Regions from separate parts of the Micromonospora sp. NBRC 107095 genome, predicted to be linked through region 2. Evidence: riboswitches for the same ligand, from Rfam matches in the RefSeq annotation. Region 2 holds a riboswitch; the other holds the start of a gene.
The links. A riboswitch is a leader RNA that binds a small molecule or an ion and turns the genes downstream of it on or off. The one in region 2 is predicted to bind cobalamin.
Positions count from the first base shown of each region.

Region 1: linked by a shared signal. The riboswitch ahead of cobN (cobaltochelatase subunit CobN) and the one ahead of QSK15_RS30750 (ribonucleoside-diphosphate reductase subunit alpha) in region 2 are both predicted to bind cobalamin.

Region 1 covers NZ_BSTU01000005.1:178,188-189,803, reverse strand. Annotated here, with positions in the region: gene ileS (isoleucine--tRNA ligase) at 1-1,678, opposite strand, end outside; gene QSK15_RS23725 (hypothetical protein) at 1,958-2,623, opposite strand; gene QSK15_RS23720 (hypothetical protein) at 2,654-3,142, opposite strand; gene QSK15_RS23715 (hypothetical protein) at 3,232-3,951, opposite strand; gene QSK15_RS23710 (RNA polymerase sigma factor) at 3,944-4,516, opposite strand; gene QSK15_RS23705 (hypothetical protein) at 4,653-4,988, shown strand; gene QSK15_RS23700 (MBL fold metallo-hydrolase) at 4,991-5,707, opposite strand; cobalamin riboswitch at 6,026-6,202, shown strand; gene cobN (cobaltochelatase subunit CobN) at 6,494-10,162, shown strand; gene QSK15_RS23690 (magnesium chelatase subunit D family protein) at 10,159-11,616, shown strand, end outside.
Region 2 covers NZ_BSTU01000007.1:538,297-549,912, reverse strand. Annotated here, with positions in the region: gene QSK15_RS30790 (ion transporter) at 1-387, shown strand, start outside; gene QSK15_RS30785 (acyl-CoA dehydrogenase family protein) at 464-1,633, shown strand; gene QSK15_RS30780 (phosphate/phosphite/phosphonate ABC transporter substrate-binding protein) at 1,633-2,478, shown strand; gene QSK15_RS30775 (ferritin-like domain-containing protein) at 2,475-3,686, shown strand; gene QSK15_RS30770 (TraR/DksA family transcriptional regulator) at 3,710-4,063, shown strand; gene eno (phosphopyruvate hydratase) at 4,075-5,340, opposite strand; gene QSK15_RS30760 (MerR family transcriptional regulator) at 5,459-6,373, shown strand; gene QSK15_RS30755 (ribonucleotide-diphosphate reductase subunit beta) at 6,370-7,365, opposite strand; gene QSK15_RS30750 (ribonucleoside-diphosphate reductase subunit alpha) at 7,434-9,764, opposite strand; cobalamin riboswitch at 9,958-10,174, opposite strand; gene QSK15_RS30745 (enolase C-terminal domain-like protein) at 10,462-11,616, shown strand, end outside.

The sequences.
Region 1 (11,616 bases), on a different contig from region 2:
TGTACTGGGCCGGGTAGCTGCGCTCGAAGAGTTCCTTGCTGCCGGGCACGTGCGGGTAGCCCACCGACGCGAACGGCATCGCTCCGGAGTCGTACCAGGCGTCGATCACCTCGGGGACCCGGGTGGCGGTCCGGCCGCAGTCCGGGCAGGCGACGGTGATCTCGTCGACGTACGGGCGGTGCGGGTCCAGCTCGGACAGGTCGGCACCGGCCAGCTCACCGAGCTCCGCACGGGAACCGACAGCGGTCACGTGGTTGTCGGGGCAGCGCCACAGCGGCAGCGGGGTGCCCCAGTACCGGGAGCGGGACACCGCCCAGTCGATGTTGTTCTTCAGCCAGTCGCCGTACCGGCCGTGTTTGATGTGCTCCGGGAACCAGTTGGTCTTCTCGTTTTCCCGGGTCAGCTCGTCGCGTACCTCGGTGGTCCGGATGTACCAGGAGGGCTGCGCGTAGTACATCAGCGGGGTGTGGCACCGCCAGCAGTGCGGATAGGGGTGCTCGAACGGCTCGTGTCGAAACAGTCGACCCGAGGTCCGGAGCCGGTCGATGAGCAACGCGTCGGCGTCCTTGAAGAACACGCCACCGACCAGGTCGATGTCGTCGTTGAACCGCCCGTTCGGCGCGACCGGGTTGACCAGCGGCAACCCGTACGCGCGGCAGACGGCGAGGTCGTCGGCGCCGAAGGCCGGCGCCTGGTGCACCAGGCCGGTGCCGTCCTCGGTCGTGACGTACTCCGCGAGGACCACCCGGTGCGCGTCCGGGATGTCCACCAGGTCGAACGGCCGCTCGTACCGCAACCCCTCCAGGGCCGACCCCGCTACGGTCGCCAGGATTTCCGCCTCGTCGCCGAGGACCCGTCGGGCCAGCGGTTCGGCGACGACGAAGGTGCCCTGCCCGGTGCGGGCGACCGTGTACGTCACGCCGGGATGGACGGCGACGGCGGTGTTGGACACCAGGGTCCACGGGGTGGTGGTCCAGATCAGCAGGTCGACGCCGCTGTGCCCGGCCACCTCCCCGCGTACCGGGAACCGCACGTACACGGAGGGGTCGACGACTGTCTCGTACCCCTGCGCCACCTCGTGGTCGGAGAGCGTCGTGCCGTCGCGGGTGCAGTATGGGGCGACCCGGAAATCCTCCACCAGGCGCCCACCGTCGTGGATCTGCTTCAGTGACCACCAGACGCTGTCCACGTACTCCGGTGACATCGTCTGGTACGGGTGCTCCAGGTCGATCCAGTAACCCATCCGCTCACTGAGCTGGACGAACTCGTCGACGTGCCGAAGCACCGAGGTGCGGCAGTGGGCGTTGAACTCCGCGATGCCCATCTTCTCGATGTCGGGCTTGCCGCCGAGCCCCAGTTCCTTCTCGACCGCCAGCTCGACCGGCAGGCCGTGACAGTCCCAGCCGGCGCGGCGCGGCACCGAGAAGCCGCGCATCGTCCGGTACCGGGGAAAGAGGTCCTTGAAGACCCGCGCCTCGATGTGGTGGGTGCCCGGCGTGCCGTTGGCGGTCGGCGGTCCCTCGTAGAACACCCACGGGGTGCCGTCGGCCGTCTGCTCCAGGCTCCGACTGAACACCGAGTTGGTCTGCCACCACTCGATGACCGCTCGGTCCAGCACCGCGAAGTCAATCTTGGTGGGTAGTGGCACGAATGGCGACTTCGACGGACCGTCCGGCACCGACGCTCTCCCTACACTCCACATCCGCTCACGCGGGCATCAGCTCACTGCCCACGCGGGGACGAAGCGCCGGGCGTATGGCCAGGACTCCGCGGTACCACCCCGCTTGCGCCCCGATGGTGCGGGCGCCGCTCAATTCTGCGACGTGACGTGCCGCTGCGTCCGGTTCTACTGAGGCGGCCAGGCTGCCCGTTCTTCCGGAGGCTCCCCGGTGATGGCCGGATCGGTGCCGATGCCGCCCAGCATAGCTGTCCGTGCGCGGGGCGCGTGGCCGGAGTGCTAGCCGTGCGACCAGACGCGCAGCGGGCCGGTGGTGGTGAAGCCCGCGCGAAGTGCCGGCGACAGGTCCTCGGTGGTTTCGTAGCCGACCAGCGGCGCGTCGGGCACCGTGGCGCACACCGCGCGCCAGACGTCATGGGCGGTGCCGGTGCGGGTGAACAGGTTGGAGACGCCGTACGGGCCGTCGCCGCTGAGCACCGCCCCGCCGGTGAGCACCCCCCGATCGTCGTGACGGGCGAGCACCAGGACCCGTGGGTCGGCCAGCAGAGCGGGGCGGAACAGGGTGCCACCGCCGTGTGCCGCCGCCCAGGACGCCAGGTCGTCGGGGGTGCTGACCCGGTCGAGGGGCGCGTCGGCCGGTGGCGGGGCAGGTTGCCGCTGGATCCACTGCGCGTCGAAGAGCACCCGGAACCCGTACCCGGACAGGTCGAGATCGGCGAAGCTGTCCTTCACCGACGCGCCGGGCCCCGCGTCCAACCGGGCCAGCAGGGCCTCGGCGTCGACACCCGGTCGTAGGGTGACCGCGTCCGGGTACCACTGTGGCGACCGGCGTGGGACCGACCAGGCGTCGGCGTCGGTACGGCCGGGCAGCCCGTGGCTGCCGCAGACGATGTCGCACCACTCGGCGTTGTTGCGGGCAGCCGCCACCCGTACGTCCTCCCGCACGCCAGGCAGCCTAGGCGGTCGGGCGCTGGCTCACGGGGCGTAGACCAGGTCCATCGTGTCGGTGTGCCCGGACCAGCTCAGATCGAGGCGCCAGCAACCGGCCCGGGGCAGGTCGATGATCGACGGACCGGGGCCGCCGGGGACCTCCCGGATCACCTGCGTGTCGGTGCCGTCCAACCTCGCGGTGATCACCAGGGTTGCCGGTGCGACCGGATCGGGCGAGGTCGTGGCGGCGCGGGCCACCCAGAGGATCTTGTTGTTCGACCCGTCGTCGCGGACCTGCCGCAGCGGATGGGCGAACAGCACCGCCACGATGTCGCCCTTCGCGCCGAAGACGTGCGGAACCCGCGCGTCCCCGCTGAATCCGGCGTCCGCCCAGTCCGGCAGCGACCCGGTCTCGACCCGCGAGCCGCAGCCCGTCACGGCGCTCGCCGTGGCGGTGGTGGCAGCCGGTGCGGCCGATCCGCCGCTGGTCGTGGTCGTGCACCCCGCCACCAGGAACACCGAGGATGCCAGCATCAACCTGCCCCAGGAACCCATCTTGCCCCTTCCGGTACGCGTCGACGACTCGTCGCACCTTTGCGACACCGCCCGCGCCCGCCAGGTTCCTAGCGCAGCGAGCGGGCGATCTCGATCGCCTCGGCCCTGGTGAGGTGGCCCTCCAGCCGGTAACTCACCTCGTTGTCCTGCCAGATCAGGGTGGCGGCGGCCAGCCGGGCGGTCTCCCGGCGGATCCCGCCCGCCCGGTCCACGTAGGACAGCACATGCGGGCCGTCGACCCAGACGGCGAAGTCGCCGTTGACCTGGACCCAGTCCGCGCCCGGCGGGGTGACCTCCTTGTGGAAGGCCAGGTCGAGGTGGCCGTCGAACGCGTCGACGCGCAGCGCGCCCCCGTCGTAGAGCAGCGCCGCCACCCGGTACCTGCCGGTGGCGTCCGGGTCGGCGACCAGCACCCGCTCGGGTGGGCCCAGCTTCGCCGGCAGGCGGATCGGAAATCGCACCGCCCGCTGCGCCTCGTCCAGGGCGACGACCCGCTGCCCGGGTATCGGCGACGCGGTCGCACCGGGCGGCGTGGGGGCGGGTGAGGTGGCGATGCTGACACCGGCGAAGCGCAGCAGCCCGGTGACGACGTCGGCGATGGCGGCCCGGGTCGGCGGCAACACCGCCACCAGCACGGTGACGAGCGCCACCGCGGCTAGTGAACGCCACCGGCGCCGCCGGGGCGCGGGCGTGCCGAGTCGGACGCGGACGCGGACGCTCACGTCGGGCGGATCGGGTGTGTCCAGCCAGGCGGAGAGGTCCCGCAGTTCCCGTTCGAGGTCACCCATGCCGGACCTCCTCCCGGTCGAGCAGGGTGCGAAGCTTCGCCAGCGCCCTGGAGGTGCGCGACTTCACAGTGCCCCGGGGCCAGCCCAGCGCCGCCACCGTCTCCTCTTCGCTGAGGTCGAGGAAGAACCGGCAGACGATCACCTCGCGGTCGCGTACCGGCAGTTGCCGTAGGGCCCGCACCAGCGACGCCCGGCGCTCCCCGGCGAGGACCGCGCCGACCGCGTCGTCCTCGGCGACCTCGGACGTCGGGTCCGCTGCCGCCGCCCGCAGCACGAGCCCGTCGCGCCGGCCACGGGAGCGGTGCAGGTTGCGGGTCTCGTTGGCGACGATCGCCAGCAGCCACGACCGGAAGGACGCCTCGCCCCGGTAACGGGACAGCTTCCGGTACGCCTTCACGAACGCCTCCTGAATGACGTCCTCGGAGTCCGAGCCGGCACCGAGCAGCACCGCCGTCCGGTACGCGGACGCGGTGTGCCGGGCGACCAGGAGGTCGTACGCCTCCAGGTCACCGGCGCGAGCGCGGGTGACGAGCGCCTCGTCGTCCAGGGCAGCCTCCGTTCGCATCACCCACATGACACCGCCCACCCGCCGCGGGTTCCACCCGGATTTCCGGCCCGGGTCAGCTCTCTCCCATCGGGCGTGCAGGGTATTGCCAGGAATCGGTGCTGCACTGGAGGGGCGTCGAGGAGAGGGGCGGGGCATGAGCTGGTTCAGTCGCCGGTCACGGGGTGCCGAGACGACCCCGACGAAGCTGGACCGCGAGGCGACCCGCGACGACCTCGCGGCGCTGGAGGAGTTCGTCGCCAGCCGGCGCGGGGTGGAGTTCTACCTGGAGCCGGAGACGACCGCGACGGACACCACGGTCGTGGCGATCGCCCACGACGGCGAGTGGATCCGTCGCCGTACCGGAACGCCCCGCGCAGCCGGGGCCATCGCCCGCAAGCACGCGGTGCCGTTGTACGAGGCGGCGCGCACCGGCTACCCGGAGCGGATGCGGGCCTGGAGTCGAGCCCACCCGGAACGTCACGCCCGCTGAGGTCAGGCGGCCTCGACGGCTGACCGGGCCTGCTCAGCCGTCATCGGCTCGGCGTGGCTGGAGACGTACCACAGGTAGTCGTCCTGGAGCAGTCGGCGGACCAGGCCCAGGTCGGGGCCATCGTCGGGTCGGCGCAGGTGTGCCGGCGGCGGGTAGAAGCAGTCGCCCAGCAGCATGACGCCCGAGTCCGGCACCAGCACGACCGTCGAATCTGGGGCGTGGCCGCCGCCGACGTGTCGCAGCCCGACGCCCACCGGCAACTCGTCGACATCGGTGAAGGTCCGGGTTGGCGGCAGGATGGTGAAGTCCGCCCAGGAATCCATCGCGCGGGCCCGCGCCCGGAAGCTCGGGCCGAGGCGCGGGTCGGCGCGTACCCGCGCGTCCAGATAGTGGTGACTCCACGGCTGGGCAGCCTCAGCGCGTAGCAGCGGCACTGCCGTCTCGTGTCCGACGATCTCCACGCCGGGCCAGGCGCAAGCGCCCCAGACGTGGTCCCAGTGGTGGTGGGTGTAGACGAGCCAGCGGGGCCGTGGCAGCCCGGCCGCGGCGAGCGCGGCCTGGATCGCGCGGGCGTGCGTGGGGCTCTGCCCGGCGTCGATCATCACACTGCCGCGCTCGTCGGCGACGACGGCGACACCGGCCTGGACCGCCTCGGGGTCGGGGTCGCCCGGACAGACCCAGACACGGCCGGCCAGGTGGTGGAACTGCGGGACGGCCATGGTGATCGATCTCCGTCATTGATCGCGGTTCGCCGCTGTGGCGGTGCCGATCCTAGGTCAGCACACCGTCGGGCACCGTCCTGCCGGACGATCGGCGCAGGCCAGGATGTGTTCGGCGGTCCTTTGCTCTGCTGCCCTGTACGCACCGGCGACCCCCCCCGTGTCTGGTGCACATAGGGCAGCAGAGCAAAGGGCGTCGCGCATTGATCTGGGGCATCGCGAGGCGCGGAGCCGCACTCACACCGATCGGCGAGGCTCGATCGGTGATGTCCGCCTGGTGGGGCTGGGCCGGCGTTGACCGGCGGCGCAGGGGTGTGGCAGCATTCGCGGCCTGACGGCAGTGAAGGAAGTCGGTGCGAATCCGACGCGGTCCCGCCACTGTCACCGGGGAGCGATCCCCCCTCGTGAGTCACGGCCGTGTGTCTGCGGTTGGAAGGCCGGGGGAGAGCGTCGATCCGGAAGCCAGGATACTTCGGCCGTCGGAACGTACCCCAGGGCGTGGACACCCGAGGAGGACCCGATGACGCATGGCGTCTCTGTGACCGACGATCACCGTCGCGAGCTGAGCGGCGGACGCCCCGCCGCGCCCCGAACCGGCCGCACCGACGCGCCGGCCTCCGCACGCTCCCGCGCCGTTCACCGCTGAGTTCCCCACCGCGCCACCCGTCGCCGTCGGCCCCGCGCCGGTGAGCCGCCCGGGTCGCGGTGCCTGCTGAACCCCGCGCCCATCCCACGTCGCCCAGCCCGCTTCGGCGAGCGCGTCGACGTCACTTTCCGGAGCGTGCCGTGCGCATTCTGCTGCTCTCCACCGCCGACACCGACCTGCTGGCCGCCCGCGCCAGCGGCGCCGACTACCGGTTGGCGAACCCCGCGCGGGTCACCGTCGAGGAGGTGCCCGCCCTGCTCGACGGGGTCGCCCTCGTCGTCGTACGCCTGCTCGGCGGTCGGCAGGCGTGGCCGGACGGCCTCGCCGCGGTGCTCGCCACCGGCGTGCCGACGGTCGTGCTCGGCGGCGAGGCGCTGCCCGACGCGGAGCTGATGGCCATCTCCACGGTGCCGGCCGGGGTCGTCACCCAGGCGCTGGCGTACCTGGTCGAGGGCGGCCCGGACAACCTCGGGCAGCTGGCCCGGTTCCTCTCCGACACGGTGCTGCTCACCGGTGAGGGGTTCGCCCCGCCCGCACCCACCCCGGCGTACGGCGTGCACCGCGAGTACCCCACCAGTCCGGATCAGCCCACAGTGGGGATCGTCTTCTACCGGGCGCACGCCCTCGCGGGCAACACCGAGTTCGTCGACGTGCTCGCGGACGCGGTCCACAAGGCCGGCGGCAACCCGCTGCCGATCTTCTGCGGCTCCCTGCGCGGGCTGACCGCGGACGCTGGTCCGCTCGGGCTCTTCGCCCGCTGTGACGCGCTGCTGGTAACGGTGCTCGCGGCCGGCGGTGCGGTCGCCGCGGACGCCTCCGGCGGCGGCGACGAGGACGCCTGGGACGTCGGCGCCCTGGCCGCCCTGGACGTGCCGGTCATCCAGGCACTCTGCCTCACCAGCACCCGGGCGCAGTGGGCCGACAGCGACGCCGGGCTGTCCCCGTTGGACGCCGCCATGCAGGTGGCCATCCCCGAGTTCGACGGCCGGATCGTCACCGTCCCGTTCTCGTTCAAGCAGATCGACGCCGACGGGCTCTCGGTCTACGCCGCCGACCCCGAGCGGGCCGCCCGGGTCGCCGGGATCGCGGTGCGCCACGCCCGGCTGCGGTACGTGCCGGCCGCCGACAAGCGCGTCGCCGTGGTGCTCAGCTCGTACCCGACGAAGCACTCCCGGGTCGGCAACGCGGTCGGCCTGGACACCCCGGCGTCGGCGGTACGGCTGTTCGCCGCGCTCGCGGACGCCGGCTACCACCTGGGCGACGGCCCGGTGCCCGCCGACGGCGACGCGCTGATCCACGCGCTGATCGCCGCCGGTGGCCACGACGTGGAGTGGCTCACCCCCGAGCAGTTGGCCGGCGCGGAGGCCCGGATACCGGGGCAGACGTACCGGCGCTGGTTCGACAAGGTCCCGGCCGAGCTGCGCGAGCGGATCACTGAACACTGGGGTGAGCCGCCTGGCGAGCTGTACACCGACGGCGGCGACATCGTGCTCGCCGGCCTGCGCTTCGGCAACGTCGTCCTGTTGATCCAGCCGCCCCGCGGCTTCGGGGAGAACCCGATCGCCATCTACCACGACCCGGACCTGCCACCGAGTCACCACTACCTGGCCGCGTACCGCTGGTTGACCGCGCCGGTCGCGGACGGCGGCTTCGGCGCGGACGCCGTGGTGCACCTCGGCAAGCACGGCACGTGCGAGTGGCTGCCCGGCAAGGGCCTCGGCCTGGCCGCCGACTGCGCGCCCGACGCGGTCCTCGGTGACCTGCCACTCGTCTACCCGTTCATCGTCAACGATCCCGGCGAGGGCACCCAGGCCAAGCGGCGGTCGCACGCCGTGGTCGTCGACCACCTGGTGCCGCCGATGGCCCGCGCGGAAACCTACGGCGACCTGGCCAAACTGGAGCAACTGCTCGACGAGTACGCGACGGTGCAGGCCCTCGACCCGGCGAAGGTGCCCACCGTGCGGGCCCAGATCTGGGACCTGGTGCGCGCCGCCGAGCTGCACCACGACCTGCACGCCGAGGCGATGCCCGACGCGGACGACTTCGACGACTTCGTGCTGCACCTCGACGGGTACCTGTGCGAGGTCAAGGACGTGCAGATCCGCGACGGGCTGCACATCCTCGCCGACGCGCCCACCGGTGAGCCCCGGGTCAACCTGGTGCTCGCGGTGCTGCGCGCCCCGCAGATCTGGGGCGGCGCGCGGGCCCTGCCCGGCCTGCGACAGGCCCTCGCCGTCGCGTACTCCCTCGACGAGCAGGAGCTGCTCGCGACACCGGGGCAGCGCCTGGCGCTGCCGGCGGCGTTGACCGACGTCGTGGACGGCCCGGCCGGCACCGCCGCCGACGCGATCGACCTCATCGAAGCCCTCGCCCGGCGGCTCGTCGTCGGCATGGAGGCCATGGACTGGGCCGTGGACACCGTCGACGCCGTGGTGGCGGAGGTGACCGGCCGCACGATCCCGGACGTCGCCGCGGTGCTGCACTTCGCCGCCACCGAGCTGGTGCCCCGACTGGACCGCACCACCGACGAGCTGACCAACACCCTCGGGGCGCTGGACGGCAGGTTCGTGCCGCCCGGCCCGTCCGGCTCACCCACCCGGGGTCTGGTCAACGTGCTGCCGACCGGCCGCAACTTCTACTCCGTCGACCCGAAGGCCATCCCCAGCCGCAACGCCTGGGACGTCGGGGTGGCCCTCGCCGACTCGCTGCTGGCCCGACACCTCGCCGACACCGGCGCGTACCCCCGCTCGGTGGGGTTGACCGTGTGGGGCACCAGCGCCATGCGGACCCAGGGCGACGACATCGCCGAGGTGCTCGCGCTGCTCGGCTGCCGACCGGTCTGGGACGACAGGTCCCGGCGGGTCACCGGCGTCGAGGTGGTGCCGACCGCCGAGCTGGGCCGACCGCGGGTCGACGTCACCGTGCGCATCTCCGGCTTCTTCCGCGACGCGTTCCCGCACGTGGTGGCGCTGCTCGACGACGCCGTCCGGCGGGTCGCCGCCCTGGACGAGCCGGCCGAGGAGAACTACCTGCGGGCGCACGTCACCGCCGACCTCGCCGAGCACGGCGACGAGCGGCGGGCCACCGCCCGGATCTTCGGCTCCAAGCCCGGCGCCTACGGCGCGGGGCTGTTGCCCTTGATCGACGCCCGGACCTGGCGCAGCGACGCCGACCTGGCCGAGGTGTACGCGGTGTGGGGCGGCTACGCCTACGGCCGGGGCCTGGACGGGCGGGAGGCGCGCGCCGACATGGAGCGCTCGTTCGCCCGGATCGCGGTGGCGGTGAAGAACCAGGACACCCGCGAGCACGACATCGTCGACTCCGACGACTACTTCCAGTACCACGGCGGGATGGTGGCGGTGGTCCGCCACCTCACCGGCACGTCACCGGCGGCGTACGTGGGTGACTCGGCGATGCCGCACGACGTGCGCACCCGCACGCTGGGCGAGGAGACCCGGCGGGTGTTCCGGGCCCGGGTGGTCAACCCGAAGTGGATCGCCGCGATGCGCCGGCACGGCTACAAGGGCGCTTTCGAGCTGGCGGCCACAGTGGACTACCTGTTCGGCTACGACGCCACCGCCGGTGTCGTCGACGACTGGATGTACGAGCACCTCGCCGCCGCGTACCTCTTCGACGACACCACCCGGGAGTTCCTGGAGCGGTCCAATCCGTGGGCGCTGCGCGGCATCACCGAGCGGCTGTTGGAGGCCGCCGACCGGGGGCTGTGGGCCGCACCGGAGCCGAGCACCCTCGACCGGCTGCGCGACACGTACCTGGCCAGCGAGGGCGACCTGGAGGACCGGGTGTGAGCGCGAGGAGTGAGCCGGTTTTGCGAGCCCCGCAGTCGCGAACGAAAGGAGGCGCAGTGGCGACTTATCCGTTCAGTGCGGTGCTCGGCATGGCCGACATGCGACTGGCGTTGCTGCTCAACGCGGTTTCCCCGGCGATCGGCGGGGTCCTCGTGCGCGGCGAGAAGGGCACCGCCAAGTCCACCGCCGTGCGGGCCCTCGCCGCGCTGCTGCCCCCGGTTCGCCAGGTGGCCGGTTGCCGGTTCGGTTGTGACCCGGCCGGGCCCGACCCGGCCTGCCCGGACGGCCCGCATCCGGGCGACGCACCCGCCGAGACCCGCCCGGCCCGCCTGGTCGAGCTGCCGGTGGGCGCCGCCGAGGACCGGGTGGTTGGCGCGTTGGACCTGGAGAAGGCGATCGGCGAGGGGGTCCGCGCCTTCGAGCCGGGTCTGCTGGCCGCCGCGCACCGGGGGGTGCTCTACGTCGACGAGGTGAACCTGCTGCACGACCACCTGGTCGACCTGCTGCTCGACGCGGCGGCGATGGGTCGCAGCCACGTGGAGCGGGAGGGCGTCTCGGTCAGCCACGCGGCCCGGTTCCTGCTGGTGGGCACGATGAACCCGGAGGAGGGGGAGCTGCGCCCGCAGCTGCTCGACCGGTTTGGGCTGACCGTGGAGGTGAACGCCAGCCGGGACCCGGAGATCCGGGTCGAGGTGGTCCGCCGCCGGCTCGCCGCCGACGCCGACCCGGTCGGCTTCGCCGCCCGCTGGGCCGACGCGGACGCCCAGGTCGCCGCCCAGGTCGCCGCCGCCCGCCGCCGGCTGCCCGGGGTACGACTCCCGGACGCCGCGTTGCGGCAGATCGCCGAGGTGTGCGCGGCGTTCGACGTGGACGGGATGCGCGCCGACATCGTGACCGCCCGCACTGCCCTGGCGCACGCCGCCTGGCACGGCCGGGACCGGGTGACCATGGACGACGTCCGGGTGGCCGCCCGGCTGGCTCTGCCGCACCGCCGTCGCCGCGATCCGTTCGACACGCCGGGCCTGGACGAGAAGCGCCTCGACGAGGCGTTGCAGCGCGCCCAGGACGCCCACCCCGACGACCCGGACGACGACGGCCCCGACGGCGGCGGTCCGGCTGGTGGCGGTGGCCCGCAGGACGGTGGCCCGGCCGGTGGCGGCGGCCCGAACGGACCAGAGCGTGGCGCCCCGGGTGGCGGCGGTCCGCAACACGGCGACACCGGCGACGCCGGTGAATCCGAGTCGGCCGGGCACCCTGCGGCGCGTGACGGAGCCGGCCCGGACGCCCGCGACGACGCACCGGACGGTGCCGACGACTGGCCGCAGCGTCGGACGGGCGACCGGGGCGACGGCTGGCCGCAGAGCCCGGCCGACGACCGGAGCGGCGACGGTCGGCAGACACGCTCGCCTGACGGCCGACAGTCGGCGACCGGTGACGACGATCTGACCCGGGGC
Region 2 (11,616 bases):
ATCGGCCGGTCGCTGCTGACGTTGTTCGTGCTGTTGTCGCTGGAGACGCTGCCGGACCTCATCGAGCAGGGCATGGCGATCTCACCGTGGACGCTGCTCTACTACGTCAGCTACGTCGTCATCACCGTCAACCTGCTGCTCAACATTCTCATCGCGGTCATCGTCAACTCGATGGAGGAGGCCCGCCGGTTGGAGATGACCGAGCGCCTGGCTCCCGGCTACGACGAGGACGGCGACGGCGTACCGGACGAGGTGGACCGGATCGCGCTCACCCAACGGCTGGACGACCTGCGGGCGGTCATCACCGAATTGGAACGTGAGCTGCGCATCGACCGGGACGACGGGCACAGCCGACCGCACCGCGACAACGCCCGCACCGGACGGTGATCCGACCCTCGCGCTGCGTGTTCCCGTGCGGATAGTGTCGACGGCGGTCCCATCGGCCTCCGAAAGAGGTGCCGGCATGACGACGAGTGTGGACACCGCCCCGACCGCCACCAATCCCACCGACGCTCTCGGCCCGGTGATCGACGACGTGATCCGCCCGCAGGCGCCGATCGTCGACCGGGACGGCGCCTTCCCCCGCCCCGGTGTCGACGCCCTCGCCGCAGCCGGCCTGCTCGGCCTGGCGTCCTCGACCGAGATCGGTGGCGGCGGCCACGGCATGCGGGCGGTCGCCGAGGTCATCGAGCGGCTCGCCGCCGAGTGCGGGTCCACCGCGATGGTGGTGCTGATGCACTACGCGGCGACCGCCGTCATCGAGGCCCACGGCCCCCGCGACGTCCGCGCCGCCATCGCCGCCGGCGACCACCTCACCACGCTGGCCTTCTCCGAGTACGGCTCGCGCAGCCACTTCTGGTCGCCGACCGGCACCGCGACAGCCGCCGACGACGACACGGTCCGCCTCGACGCCCGCAAGAGCTGGGTCACCTCGGCCGGTGAGGCCAACAGCTACGTCTGGTCGAGCCTTCCGCTGGCCCCCGGTGCCGGCCCGATGACGCTGTGGCTCGTACCCGCCGACAGCGCCGGCCTGAGCGTGACCGGGGACTTCGATGGGCTGGGCCTGCGCGGCAACGGTTCCCGGCCGATGACCGCCGACGGGCTCCGGGTTGCGTCGACGGCACGGATGGCGGCCGACGGCGCCGGGCTCGACACCGCGCTCGGCGCGATCCTGCCCTGGTTCCTGGTGCTCAACGCCGCGTTCTGCCTCGGTCTGGCGGCCAGCGCGGTCGCCGAGGCCGGCCGCCACCTCACCGGCACCACGCTCGCGCACACCGGAGCGGCCCTGCGCGACGCGCCCGTCACCCGACGCGACCTCGCCCGCCTGATGATCCGCACCGACGCGCTGCGCGCCTTCCTGGGCGACACGCTCACCGCGCTGGAGACCGGCCGGGACGACGCGATGCTGCGGGTGCTCCAGGTCAAGGCACTCGCTGGCGAGACCGTCGCCGACGTGACCGACGGTGCCATGCAACTCTGCGGCGGCAGCGCCTTCCGCAAGGAGTTGGGCCTTGAGCGCCGTTTCCGGGACGCCCGCGCGGCCCGGGTGATGGCACCCACCACCGACGCGCTGCACGACTTCGTCGGTCGGGTCGCCACCGGGCTGCCACTGCTCGACGAGGCGAACCGCTGATGCCCGCGCCCGGCGTTCTGATGGGCGCGGTCGCGTACGACCCGAAGGTGGTGACCATCTGGGAGGGCTTCCGCGCCTGGCTGCGCGGGCGGGGCCTGGACTTCGACTTCGTCCTCTACTCCCACTACGAGCGACAGGTCGAGGACCTCGTCGCCGGGCGGATCGACGCGGCCTGGAACTCTCCCCTGGCCTGGCTGCGCGCCGAGCGGCTGGCGGCCGCCCACGGCACTGCCGTACGCGCGCTCACCATGCGCGACACCGACCAGGACCTCACCTCGGTCGTGGTGGTTCGCGCGGAGTCGCCGGTGCGCCAGGTCACCGACCTCGCCGGGCGGGTGGTCGCCGTCGGCGCACTGGACAGTCCACAGGCGACGCTGATTCCGCTCGGCCACCTCGCGGCGGCCGGGGTGACGGTCGACGTCCGTCGCTTCGACGTGGGTGTCGGCCTGCACGGCGATCACCTCGGCGGTGAGCGCGACGCGGCCCGCGCCCTGGTGGCCGGGGAGGTCGACGCCGCCTGCATGATCGACGCCAACCATCTGGGGTTCGTGCAGGAGGGCACGTTACCGCCTGACGGCACCCGGATCGTGGCGCAGACCGCACCCTACGACCACTGCAACATGACGGTCCGCGCGCCGGAGTCCGACGGGGTGCGGCTCTTCGGCGCGTTGCTGCTCGGCATGTCGTACGCCGATCCGCAGGTGCGTCCGCTGCTCGACCTGGAGGGGTTGACGGCCTGGCGGGACGGCCGCGCCACGGGGTACGCAGCCCTGGCCGAGGCGGTCGACGCCGCGGGCTTCTACTCCCCCGACGGGCGGGTGACGGCCCCGGACTACCGGCCGTGAGCGCGGCGCCCGTCGCCGAGGTCGACCTCGGTGACCTGGGTTTCGCCCGGGGTGCGCACCTGCTCGTGCAACGCGCGCTGACCGGGCTGCCACCCGGCGGCCGGTTGGCGGTCTCGGGCCACGACCCGGCGTTGCGCGTCCACCTGCCCGCCTGGTGCCGTGCTCGGGGCCACCGGGTCGAATGGCCGGATCGGTGCGACCGCAGCGAGCTGGTGGCGGTCGTGGTCCGGGGGTCGGCGGACGACGACCGCTGGTCCGGCGCCGAGCGGGCCGGGCCGGCCCTGCCGACGTCGCTCAGCAGTCGTCCACCGGCGCGGTGGGGGCTCGGCGCGCGGGGCGCGCTCCTCGAAGCCGGGGGCCCGCAGGCCCGCTTCGACCTGGACGACCGCGACCTGGTCTGGGCCGACATCGCCCCGCAGTTGTACGCGCAGGCCGCCGCCCGACAGTGGGACCCGCAGACCGCGGTGCCGTGGGACGACCCGTTCGCGCTGCCGGCCGACGTCGAAGCCGCTGTGGTGCAGGTGATGACCTACCTGGTCGAGAACGAACAGGCCGCCCTCGTCGTGCCGGCCCGGTTCGTGGGGCGCATCCACCCGCACTTTCGGGAGGTGGTGCAGCTGCTCGCCGTGCAGATGGCCGACGAGGCCCGGCACATGGAGGTCTTCAGCCGGCGGGCGCTGCTGCGGGGCGCCGAGTTGGGCACCTCGTCGGCCGGCGGCCGGCAGTCGCTGTTCACGCTGGTCGCGGAGTCGGACTTCGCGTTGGCGTCGTTTCTGCTCTCCGTGCTCGGCGAGGGCAGCTTCGTCGATCTGCTCTCGTTCCTGCACGAGAACGCCCCGGACCCGGTGACGCGTCGGATCTGCTGGCTCGCCATGCAGGACGAACGGCGGCACGTCGTGTTCGGCATGGCGCACCTGGAACATCAGGCGCACCTCGATCCGCTGCTGCGTGACCGGCTGCGCGCGGCCATCCACCGTCGCCACGACGCGCTGGTCGACACCGCGGGGCTCAACGCGGACGTCTTCGACGCGCTGGTGGTGCTCGCGGCGGGTGGGTGGCATCCGGACGACGTGTCCGCCGGCTTCGACCGGGTGCGGGCTCTGCAGCACGCCATGGATCAGGGCCGCCAGCGCCGCCTCGTCCGGCTGGGTTTCCAGCCCGACGAGGCGGCGGCGCTCTCCGCGCTGCACACCCGCAACTTCATGTAGGCGCGCAGTACGCTGGAGCGACAATGACCAGCGAATCCGGCGCGGTCCGCGAGGCGCTCCTGCGGCTGCGCGCGCAGACCGAGGCTCAGGCCACCGCCCTGGAGGGCGACCTGCGGGGCCTCTTCGAGGCGTCCCGGTCGTCCAACGCCGACGACGAACACGACCCCGAGGGCAGCACGATCGCCTTCGAACGCGCGCAGCTCATCGCCGTCCTGGACGCCACCCGCCGACGCCTGGCCGAGCTGGACGTCGCGCTGCGACGGGTGGACGACGGCAGCTACGGCGTGTGCGAACGGTGTCTGCGTCCCATTCCCGCCGAGCGTCTCGTCGCCCGCCCGTCAGCGCGTACCTGTGTGGCGTGCGCCAGTCGACGGTAGCCGCACCGCCGTCAGCGGCCACCGGCGTAGCGGGCGCGGTCGCCGAGCTCCTCCTCGATGCGGATGAGCTGGTTGTACTTGGCCGTGCGGTCCGAGCGCGACAGGGAACCGGTCTTGATCTGTCCGCAACCGACGCCGACGGCCAGGTCGGCGATGGTGGTGTCCTCGGTCTCTCCGGAGCGGTGCGACATCACCACCCGGTACCCGGCCTTGTGGGCGGCGTCCACCGTCGCCAGGGTCTCGGTGAGCGTGCCGATCTGGTTGACCTTGACCAGGATCGCGTTGGCGTAACCGCCGTCGATCCCGTCGCGCAGCCGGTCGACGTCGGTGCAGAACACGTCGTCGCCGACCAACTGCACGCGCTCCCCCGCCGCCGCCGTCAGCCGCTGCCAGCCGGCGATGTCATCCTCGGCCATCGGGTCCTCGATCGAGCTGATCGGGTACCGGGCGACCAGGTCCAGCAGGTAGTCGATGTGCTCGTCAACGGTGCGCTGACGTCCCTCGCCGACGTAGTCGTAGACGCCGTCGCGGAAGAACTCCGAGCTGGCCGGGTCGAGACAGATCAGCACGTCGGAACCGGGCTGGTAACCGGTGTCCTCGATGGCGCGTAGCACGAACCGCAGTGCCTCGTCGGCGTCCGTGACGTTCGGGGCGAAGCCACCCTCGTCACCGACGTTGGTGTTGTGCCCCGCCGCGGCCAGGGACGCCCTGAGGGTGTGGAAGACCTCCGAGCCCATCCGGACCGCCTCGGCGAAGGTCCGCGCGCCGACCGGGGCGATCATGAACTCCTGGAAGTCGAGCGGATTGTCGGCGTGCGCGCCACCGTTGATGATGTTCATCATCGGCACCGGCAGCAGGCGGGCGCCGACGCCACCGACGTAGCGGTAGAGCGGCTGCCGGTGGGCCGACGCCGCCGCCTTCGCGGCCGCCAGGGACACCGCCAGGATCGCGTTGGCGCCCAGGCGGCCCTTGTCCTTGGAACCGTCGAGGTCGATCATCGTCTCGTCGATCAGGGCCTGGTCCTCCGCGTCGAGCCCGCGCACCGCGTCGGCGATCTCCCCGTTGACCGCGGCGACGGCCGCGCTGACCCCCTTGCCGTGAAAACGCGTCCGGTCCCCGTCGCGCCGCTCGACCGCCTCGTTGGCCCCCGTCGACGCGCCGGACGGCACGGCGGCCCGTCCGGTCGACCCGTCGGCAAGGACCACGTCGGCCTCCACCGTCGGGTTGCCCCTGCTGTCGAGGATCTGCCGACCCCGCACCCGACTGATTGCCGTCATCGCACACTCCCTGCTCAAGCTGCTGTTTCACCGCCAGACTGGCAGGAAACGGCGGCCCTGACACCGCGACGATGGACACGTTGACCCGTACCCCGGGGTGCGGGTTTAGGGTCGCGGGATGCGGGTGGGCGAGTTGGCACGACGGACCGGAACCACGGTCCGGGCACTGCGGTACTACGAGTCGGCCGGGCTGGTCGTGCCCCGGCGGCTGAGCAACGGCTACCGGGAGTACGACCCGATCGCGGTGCGGCTGGTGGCCCAGATCCGCGAGCTGATGGCACTCGGCCTGACCGTCGAGGAGACCCGCCCGTTCGTCGAGTCGATCGCCGGGGGTGCCGACGACGCCGACGTGTGCGCGGCGGCGGTGGCCACGTACCGCAGCACCATCACCAACCTGCAGGAACGGATCGGCAGGTTGACCGCCCAGCGCGACGCCCTGGACGCACGCCTCGACGCCGCCGCGAGCCAGGTCGTACCCGGCGGTGGCGCGGTCGGGGGCGACCCCGCCGCGCTGGTCGGCACCAGCCTGCCACCGCTGTCCTTCTACGGCACCGACGGCCGCCCGGTCGACCTCGGCGCGCTCGGCGCCGGGCGCACCGTCATCTTCGTCTACCCGCTGACCGGGCGACCCGGCGTCGACCTGCCCAACGGGCTGTTGGAGATCCACGGCGCCCGGGGCAGCACCGAGCAGGCCGCCTGGTTCCGCGACCACCACGCGGAGCTGCGCGCCGCCGGCGCCGCCCGGGTGTACGGGCTGTCCGCGCAGTCGACCGGCTACCAACGGGAACTCGCGCACCGGCTGCGGCTGCCCTACCCGCTGATCCCCGACCCGAGGCTGACCCTGGCCGCCGCGCTGCGTCTGCCGACCCGTACCGCTGGCGACATGACGCTCTACGAACGGCTGACGTTGATCATCGCCGACGGCGTTGTCGAACACGTCTTCCACCCGATCCAGGACCCGGCGTCGCACCCCCTGCACGTGATGCGGTGGCTCACCAAACGACGCCGGGCCCCCGGATCGGTTGCCGCCTAGAAATCGTCGTCGAAGGCGACGGTGCCGCTCACCCCGACCTGGTACGCCGACACCCGCCGCTCGAAGAAGTTGGACAGCTCCTGCACGTCCTGCAACTCCATGAAACCGAACGGGTTGCTCGACCCGTAGTGCGCCGGGATGCCGAGCTGGGCGAGGCGGCGGTCGGCGACGTGCTGGAGGTACTCCCGCATGTCGGCCAGGGTCAGACCGGGTACGCCGTGACCCAGCAGGTCCTCGGCGAACTGCACCTCACACTCGACGGCCTCGGTGAGCATCTGCCGGACCTGGTCGGCGAGGTCGTCGTCGAACAGGTCCGGCTCCTCGGCGCGGACCGTGTCGACGACGTCGAACGCGAACGCCATGTGCATGGACTCGTCGCGGAACACCCAGTTGGTGCCGGAGGCGAGGCCGTGCAGCAGGCCGCGGGAGCGCAGGAAGTAGACGTAGGCGAACGCGCCGTAGAAGAACAACCCTTCGATGCAGGCGGCGAAGCAGATCAGGTTCAGCAGGAACGTCCGCCGGTCGTCCCGGGTCCGCAACTCCCGCAGGTCGCCCAGCGAGTCGATCCAGCGGAAGCAGAACTCGGCCTTGCGCCGGATCGAGGGGATGTTCTCGATCGCCGCGAAGGCTTCGAAACGTTCGGTCTCGTCGGGAACGTAGGTGTCGAGGAGGTTGAGATAGAACTGGACGTGCACCGCCTCCTCGAACAGCTGCCGGGACAGGTAGAGCCGACCCTCGGGGCTGTTCACGTGCTGGTAGAGGTTGAGCACCAGGTTGTTGGCGACGATCGTGTCGCCGGTGGCGAAGAACGCGACCAGGCGGCTGACCAGGTGCCGCTCGGCCGGTGACAGCTTGTCCAGGTCGGCGAGGTCGGCGTGCAGGTCGACCTCCTCGACGGTCCAGGTGTTGCGGATGGCGTCGCGGAAGCGGTCGAAGAAGTGCGGGTAGCGCATCGGGCGCAGGGTGAGGTCCATCCCGGGGTCGAGCAGCATGTGCGTGGTCCTCGTGTCGATGGTGGCGGCGTCGGTGATGGCGGCGTCGGTGATGGCGTCGGCGGGGCTCACTGGCAGGCCTCGCACGATTCGGGGTTCTCCAGTGAGCAGGCCAGCGCCTCCGCGTCGACGGCGACCGTGACAGCGGCGGGCGCGACAGCGCCGACGGTGGCCTGCTGGATCCGGGTGGCGGGGCGCGAACGCAGGTAGTACGTGGTCTTCAGGCCGGCCTTCCAGGCGTACAGGTACATCGAGGAGAGCTTGCCGATGGTCGGCGCGGCCAGGAACAGGTTCAGCGACTGGGACTGGTCGATGAACGGGGCGCGGGCGGCGGCCAGGTCGATCAGCGCCCGCTGCGGCAGCTCCCAGGCGGTGCGGAACAACTCCCGTACGCCGGCCGGCAGCTCGGCGATGTCCTGCACCGACCCCTCGGCCCGCTTGATCGCCGAACGGATCGGCTCGGTCCACAGACCGCGTGCCTTCAACTCCCGGACCAGAGCGGTGTTGACCTGGAGGAACTCCCCCGACAGGGTCTCGCGCTTGAACAGGTTGGACACCTGCGGCTCGATGCACTCGTAGCATCCGGCGATCGAGGCGATGGTGGCTGTCGGCGCGACCGCCACCAGCAGCGAGTTACGCAGCCCGTACGCCTCGACCCGCTCGCGCAGCGCCTCCCAGCGTGCCGTCTGGGTGCCCTCGACACCCCACAGGTCGGGCTGGAGCTGGCCCCGCGCGGCCCGGGTCTGCGGGTACGCCGGGTGCGCGCCGAAGTCGCGGGCCAGGTCGGCGGAGGTCTCCAGCGCGGTCAGGTACAGCTCCTCGCTGATCCGGGTGGACAGTTCCCGGGCGGCCGGCGAGTCGAACGGCAGCCGCAGTGCGAAGAAGACGTCCTGTAGGCCCATCAGCCCGAGCCCGACCGGCCGCCAGCGGGGGTTGCTCGCCGCCGCCTGCGCGGTCGGGTAGTAGTTGATGTCGATGACCCGGTCGAGGAAGGTCACCGCGGTGCGCACCGTGGCGCGCAGCCTCTCCCAGTCGATGCCGCCGTCGGTGAGGTGGGCGGCGAGGTTCACCGAGCCGAGGTTGCACACGGCGGTCTCGGTGTCGCTGGACACCTCGACGATCTCGGTGCAGAGGTTGGACAGGTGCACCACGTTGCCGTCCTCGGCGGTCTGGTTGCACAGCCGGTTCGACGCGTCCTTGAAGGTCATCCACCCGTTGCCGGTCTGGGCGAGGGTGCGCATCATCGTGCCGTACAGCTCCCGCGCCGGAACCTGCCGCACGTAGCGGCCCTGCGCCTCGGCCTCCCGGTACGCGGCGTCGAACCGATCCCCCCACAGGTCCGGCAGCTCGGGCACCTCGTTCGGGTCGAACAGCGACCACATCTCGTCGGCCTCGACCCGGCGCATGAACTCGTCCGGGATCCAGTTGGCCAGGTTCAGGTTGTGGGTGCGCCGGGCGTCCTCGCCGGTGTTGTCGCGCAGGTGCAGGAACTCCTCGATGTCCGGGTGCCACGGCTCCAGGTAGACGCAGGCCGCGCCCTTGCGCCGGCCGCCCTGGTTGACCGCCGCCACGCTCGCGTCCAGGGTGCGCAGCCACGGCACGATCCCGTTGGACTGCCCGTTGGTGCCCCGGATCAGCGCGCCGCGGGAGCGGACCCGGGAGTACGCGATGCCGATGCCACCGGCGAACTTGGACAGGTTGGCGACCTGGGCGTACCGGGCGTAGATCGAGTCCAACTCGTCGAGCGGGGAGTCGACCAGGTAGCAGGAGGACATCTGGGTGTGCCGGGTCCCGGAGTTGAACAAGGTCGGTGAGCTGGGCAGGTAGGCCAGACTGGACATCAGTCGGTAGAAGCCGACCGCCTCGTCCGGCGTCCGGGACAGACCGCAGGCCACCCGCAGCAGCCAGTACTGCGGGGTCTCCAGCACCAGTCGGCTGGTGGGGTGGCGCAGCAGGTAGCGGTCGTAGACGGTGCGCAGTCCGAAGTACTCGAACCGGCGGTCGCCGTCCGGGTCGACGGCGGCATCGAGGGTCGTGGCGTGTGCGGCGACGAACGCGGCGGTGTCGTCCCCGATCAGCCCTTCGGCGTGGCCGACCCGGATCGCCGCGCTGAACGAGGTGATGCCCTGCCGGCGTACCTCCTTGTCGACGTAGGCGGCCAGCAGCCGCGCGGCGAGGCGGGAGTACTGCGGCTCCTCACCGATCATCTCGGCCGCGGTCTGGATGGAGAGCCGGTCCAGTTCGGCGGTGGTGGCGCCGTCGTAGAGGCCGCTGATGGTGCGGGTGGCCACCCGCATCGGGTCGACGTCGGTCAGATCGTCGGCCCACCGCTCGACCGCCCGGACGATCTTGTTCACGTCCACGGGTTCGGCCGCGCCGTCGCGCTTGCGGACCCGCATCGGCGTCCGCCGCGCGGGCGTGTCGGCGCTGACCGGGACTACCTGGGTGACTGTCACCACTCGCTCCTCGGAGTTCGAGACCTGGTGGCCCGGACGCGAGGAGACAGACACCGACGGACGCCACGCCGGCGCGGCGTGGGATCAGGTGGCGTCAGCCGTCCCACGCGGCCTCGGACCGCCGCGCACCCGGATGCGGGTACGCGGCGCGCTGGCAGGTCTTCGGACTCGCGGGCACGACCGGGCTCGCCGGTCTCCTAGTGGCCGTCGCTTCCCAGGCCGATGGGTGGCCCAGTGCTGATGACGGCGGTCGTTCCCACTCACCGCTGCGGGACAGTCCCGGATTTCCACCGGGTTCCCTGTTGCCTCGACCGCGCCGGATGAGCGGCCGAACCAGCTGCGCTCGACACCATATATAGGGACGCAGCCGTTGTCACACCCCACATGTCGGTCTCGGGCGTGTCGGCGGCCAGCGCGGTGACCACCGTCACCACCCGGGCCGCGCGCGCCGCGCCGGACGACGCCGACACCGGGGGCACGATTCTCCGCGTCGGTGTCGACAATGGTCAGTGGGTCGACACCCCACGCAAACATCATATGTCTGCACGTCCGTAGTGATCGACAACGTTGACGCACCCGAGGAGCCGTCCGTATACTCCCAGTGATCATCTGATCTTTAGCCTAGCCGGGCGAGGAGCGCATGCCGCAGATCACTGCCGTCACCGTCGAGGACGTCCGCTTCCCCACCTCCCTGACCGCTGACGGGTCAGACGCCATGAACAAGGACGGCGACTACTCGGCGGCCTACGTCGTGCTGCACACCGACGGCGTCGACGGCGCGGGCGCGCCGCTCGCGGGGCACGGGCTGACCTTCACCATCGGCCGTGGCAACGACATCGTCGCGGCGGCGGCGGTCCACCAGGCACAGCTTCTCGTGGGCCTGGACGTGGCGACGATGGCGGCGGACATGGGCGCCGTCTACCGCCTCCTGACCTCCGACTCTCAGCTGCGCTGGCTCGGCCCCGAGAAGGGCGTCGTCCACCTGTCGCTGGCGGCCGTGCTGAACGCGTCGTGGGACCTGGCCGCCCGGGTCGCCGACAAGCCACTGTGGCGACTGCTCACCGACATGTCCCCCGAGCAACTCGTCGACATCGCGGACCTGCGCTACCTGTCCGACGCCCTGACCCGGGACGAGGCGCTGGCCATCCTGCGCGCCAAGGAGAGCACGAAGGCCGACCGCCTCGCCGAGCTCGACCGGACCGGCTACCCCGCCTACACCACCTCGGCGGGCTGGCTCGGCTACGGCGACGACAAGCTGCGCCGGCTGTGCCAGGAGGCGGTGGACAGCGGCTACGGCTACGTCAAGCTCAAGGTCGGCGCCAACCTCGACGACGACATCCGCCGCTGCGCGATCGCCCGGGAGATCCTCGGCCCGGACCGCAACCTGATGATCGACGCCAACCAGGTGTGGGATGTCGGCCAGGCCATCGAGTGGGTCACCGCTCTCGCCAAGTTCAAGCCGCTCTGGATCGAGGAGCCGACCAGCCCCGACGACATCCTCGGCCACGCCGCCGTCCGCCGTGCCGTCGCTCCGATCGGCGTGGCCACCGGCGAGCACTGCCACAACCGGGTGATGTTCAAGCAGCTGTTCCAGGCCGAGGCCATCGACTTCTGCCAGTTGGACACCGGCAGGCTGGCCAGCATCAACGAGATCGTCGCCGTGCTGCTGCTCGCCGCGAAGTTCGACATCCCGGTGTGCCCCCACGCCGGCGGAGTCGGGCTGTGCGAGATGGTCCAACACGTCTCGGTGCTCGACTACGTGGCGATCTCGGGGGACCTCACCAACCGGGTCACC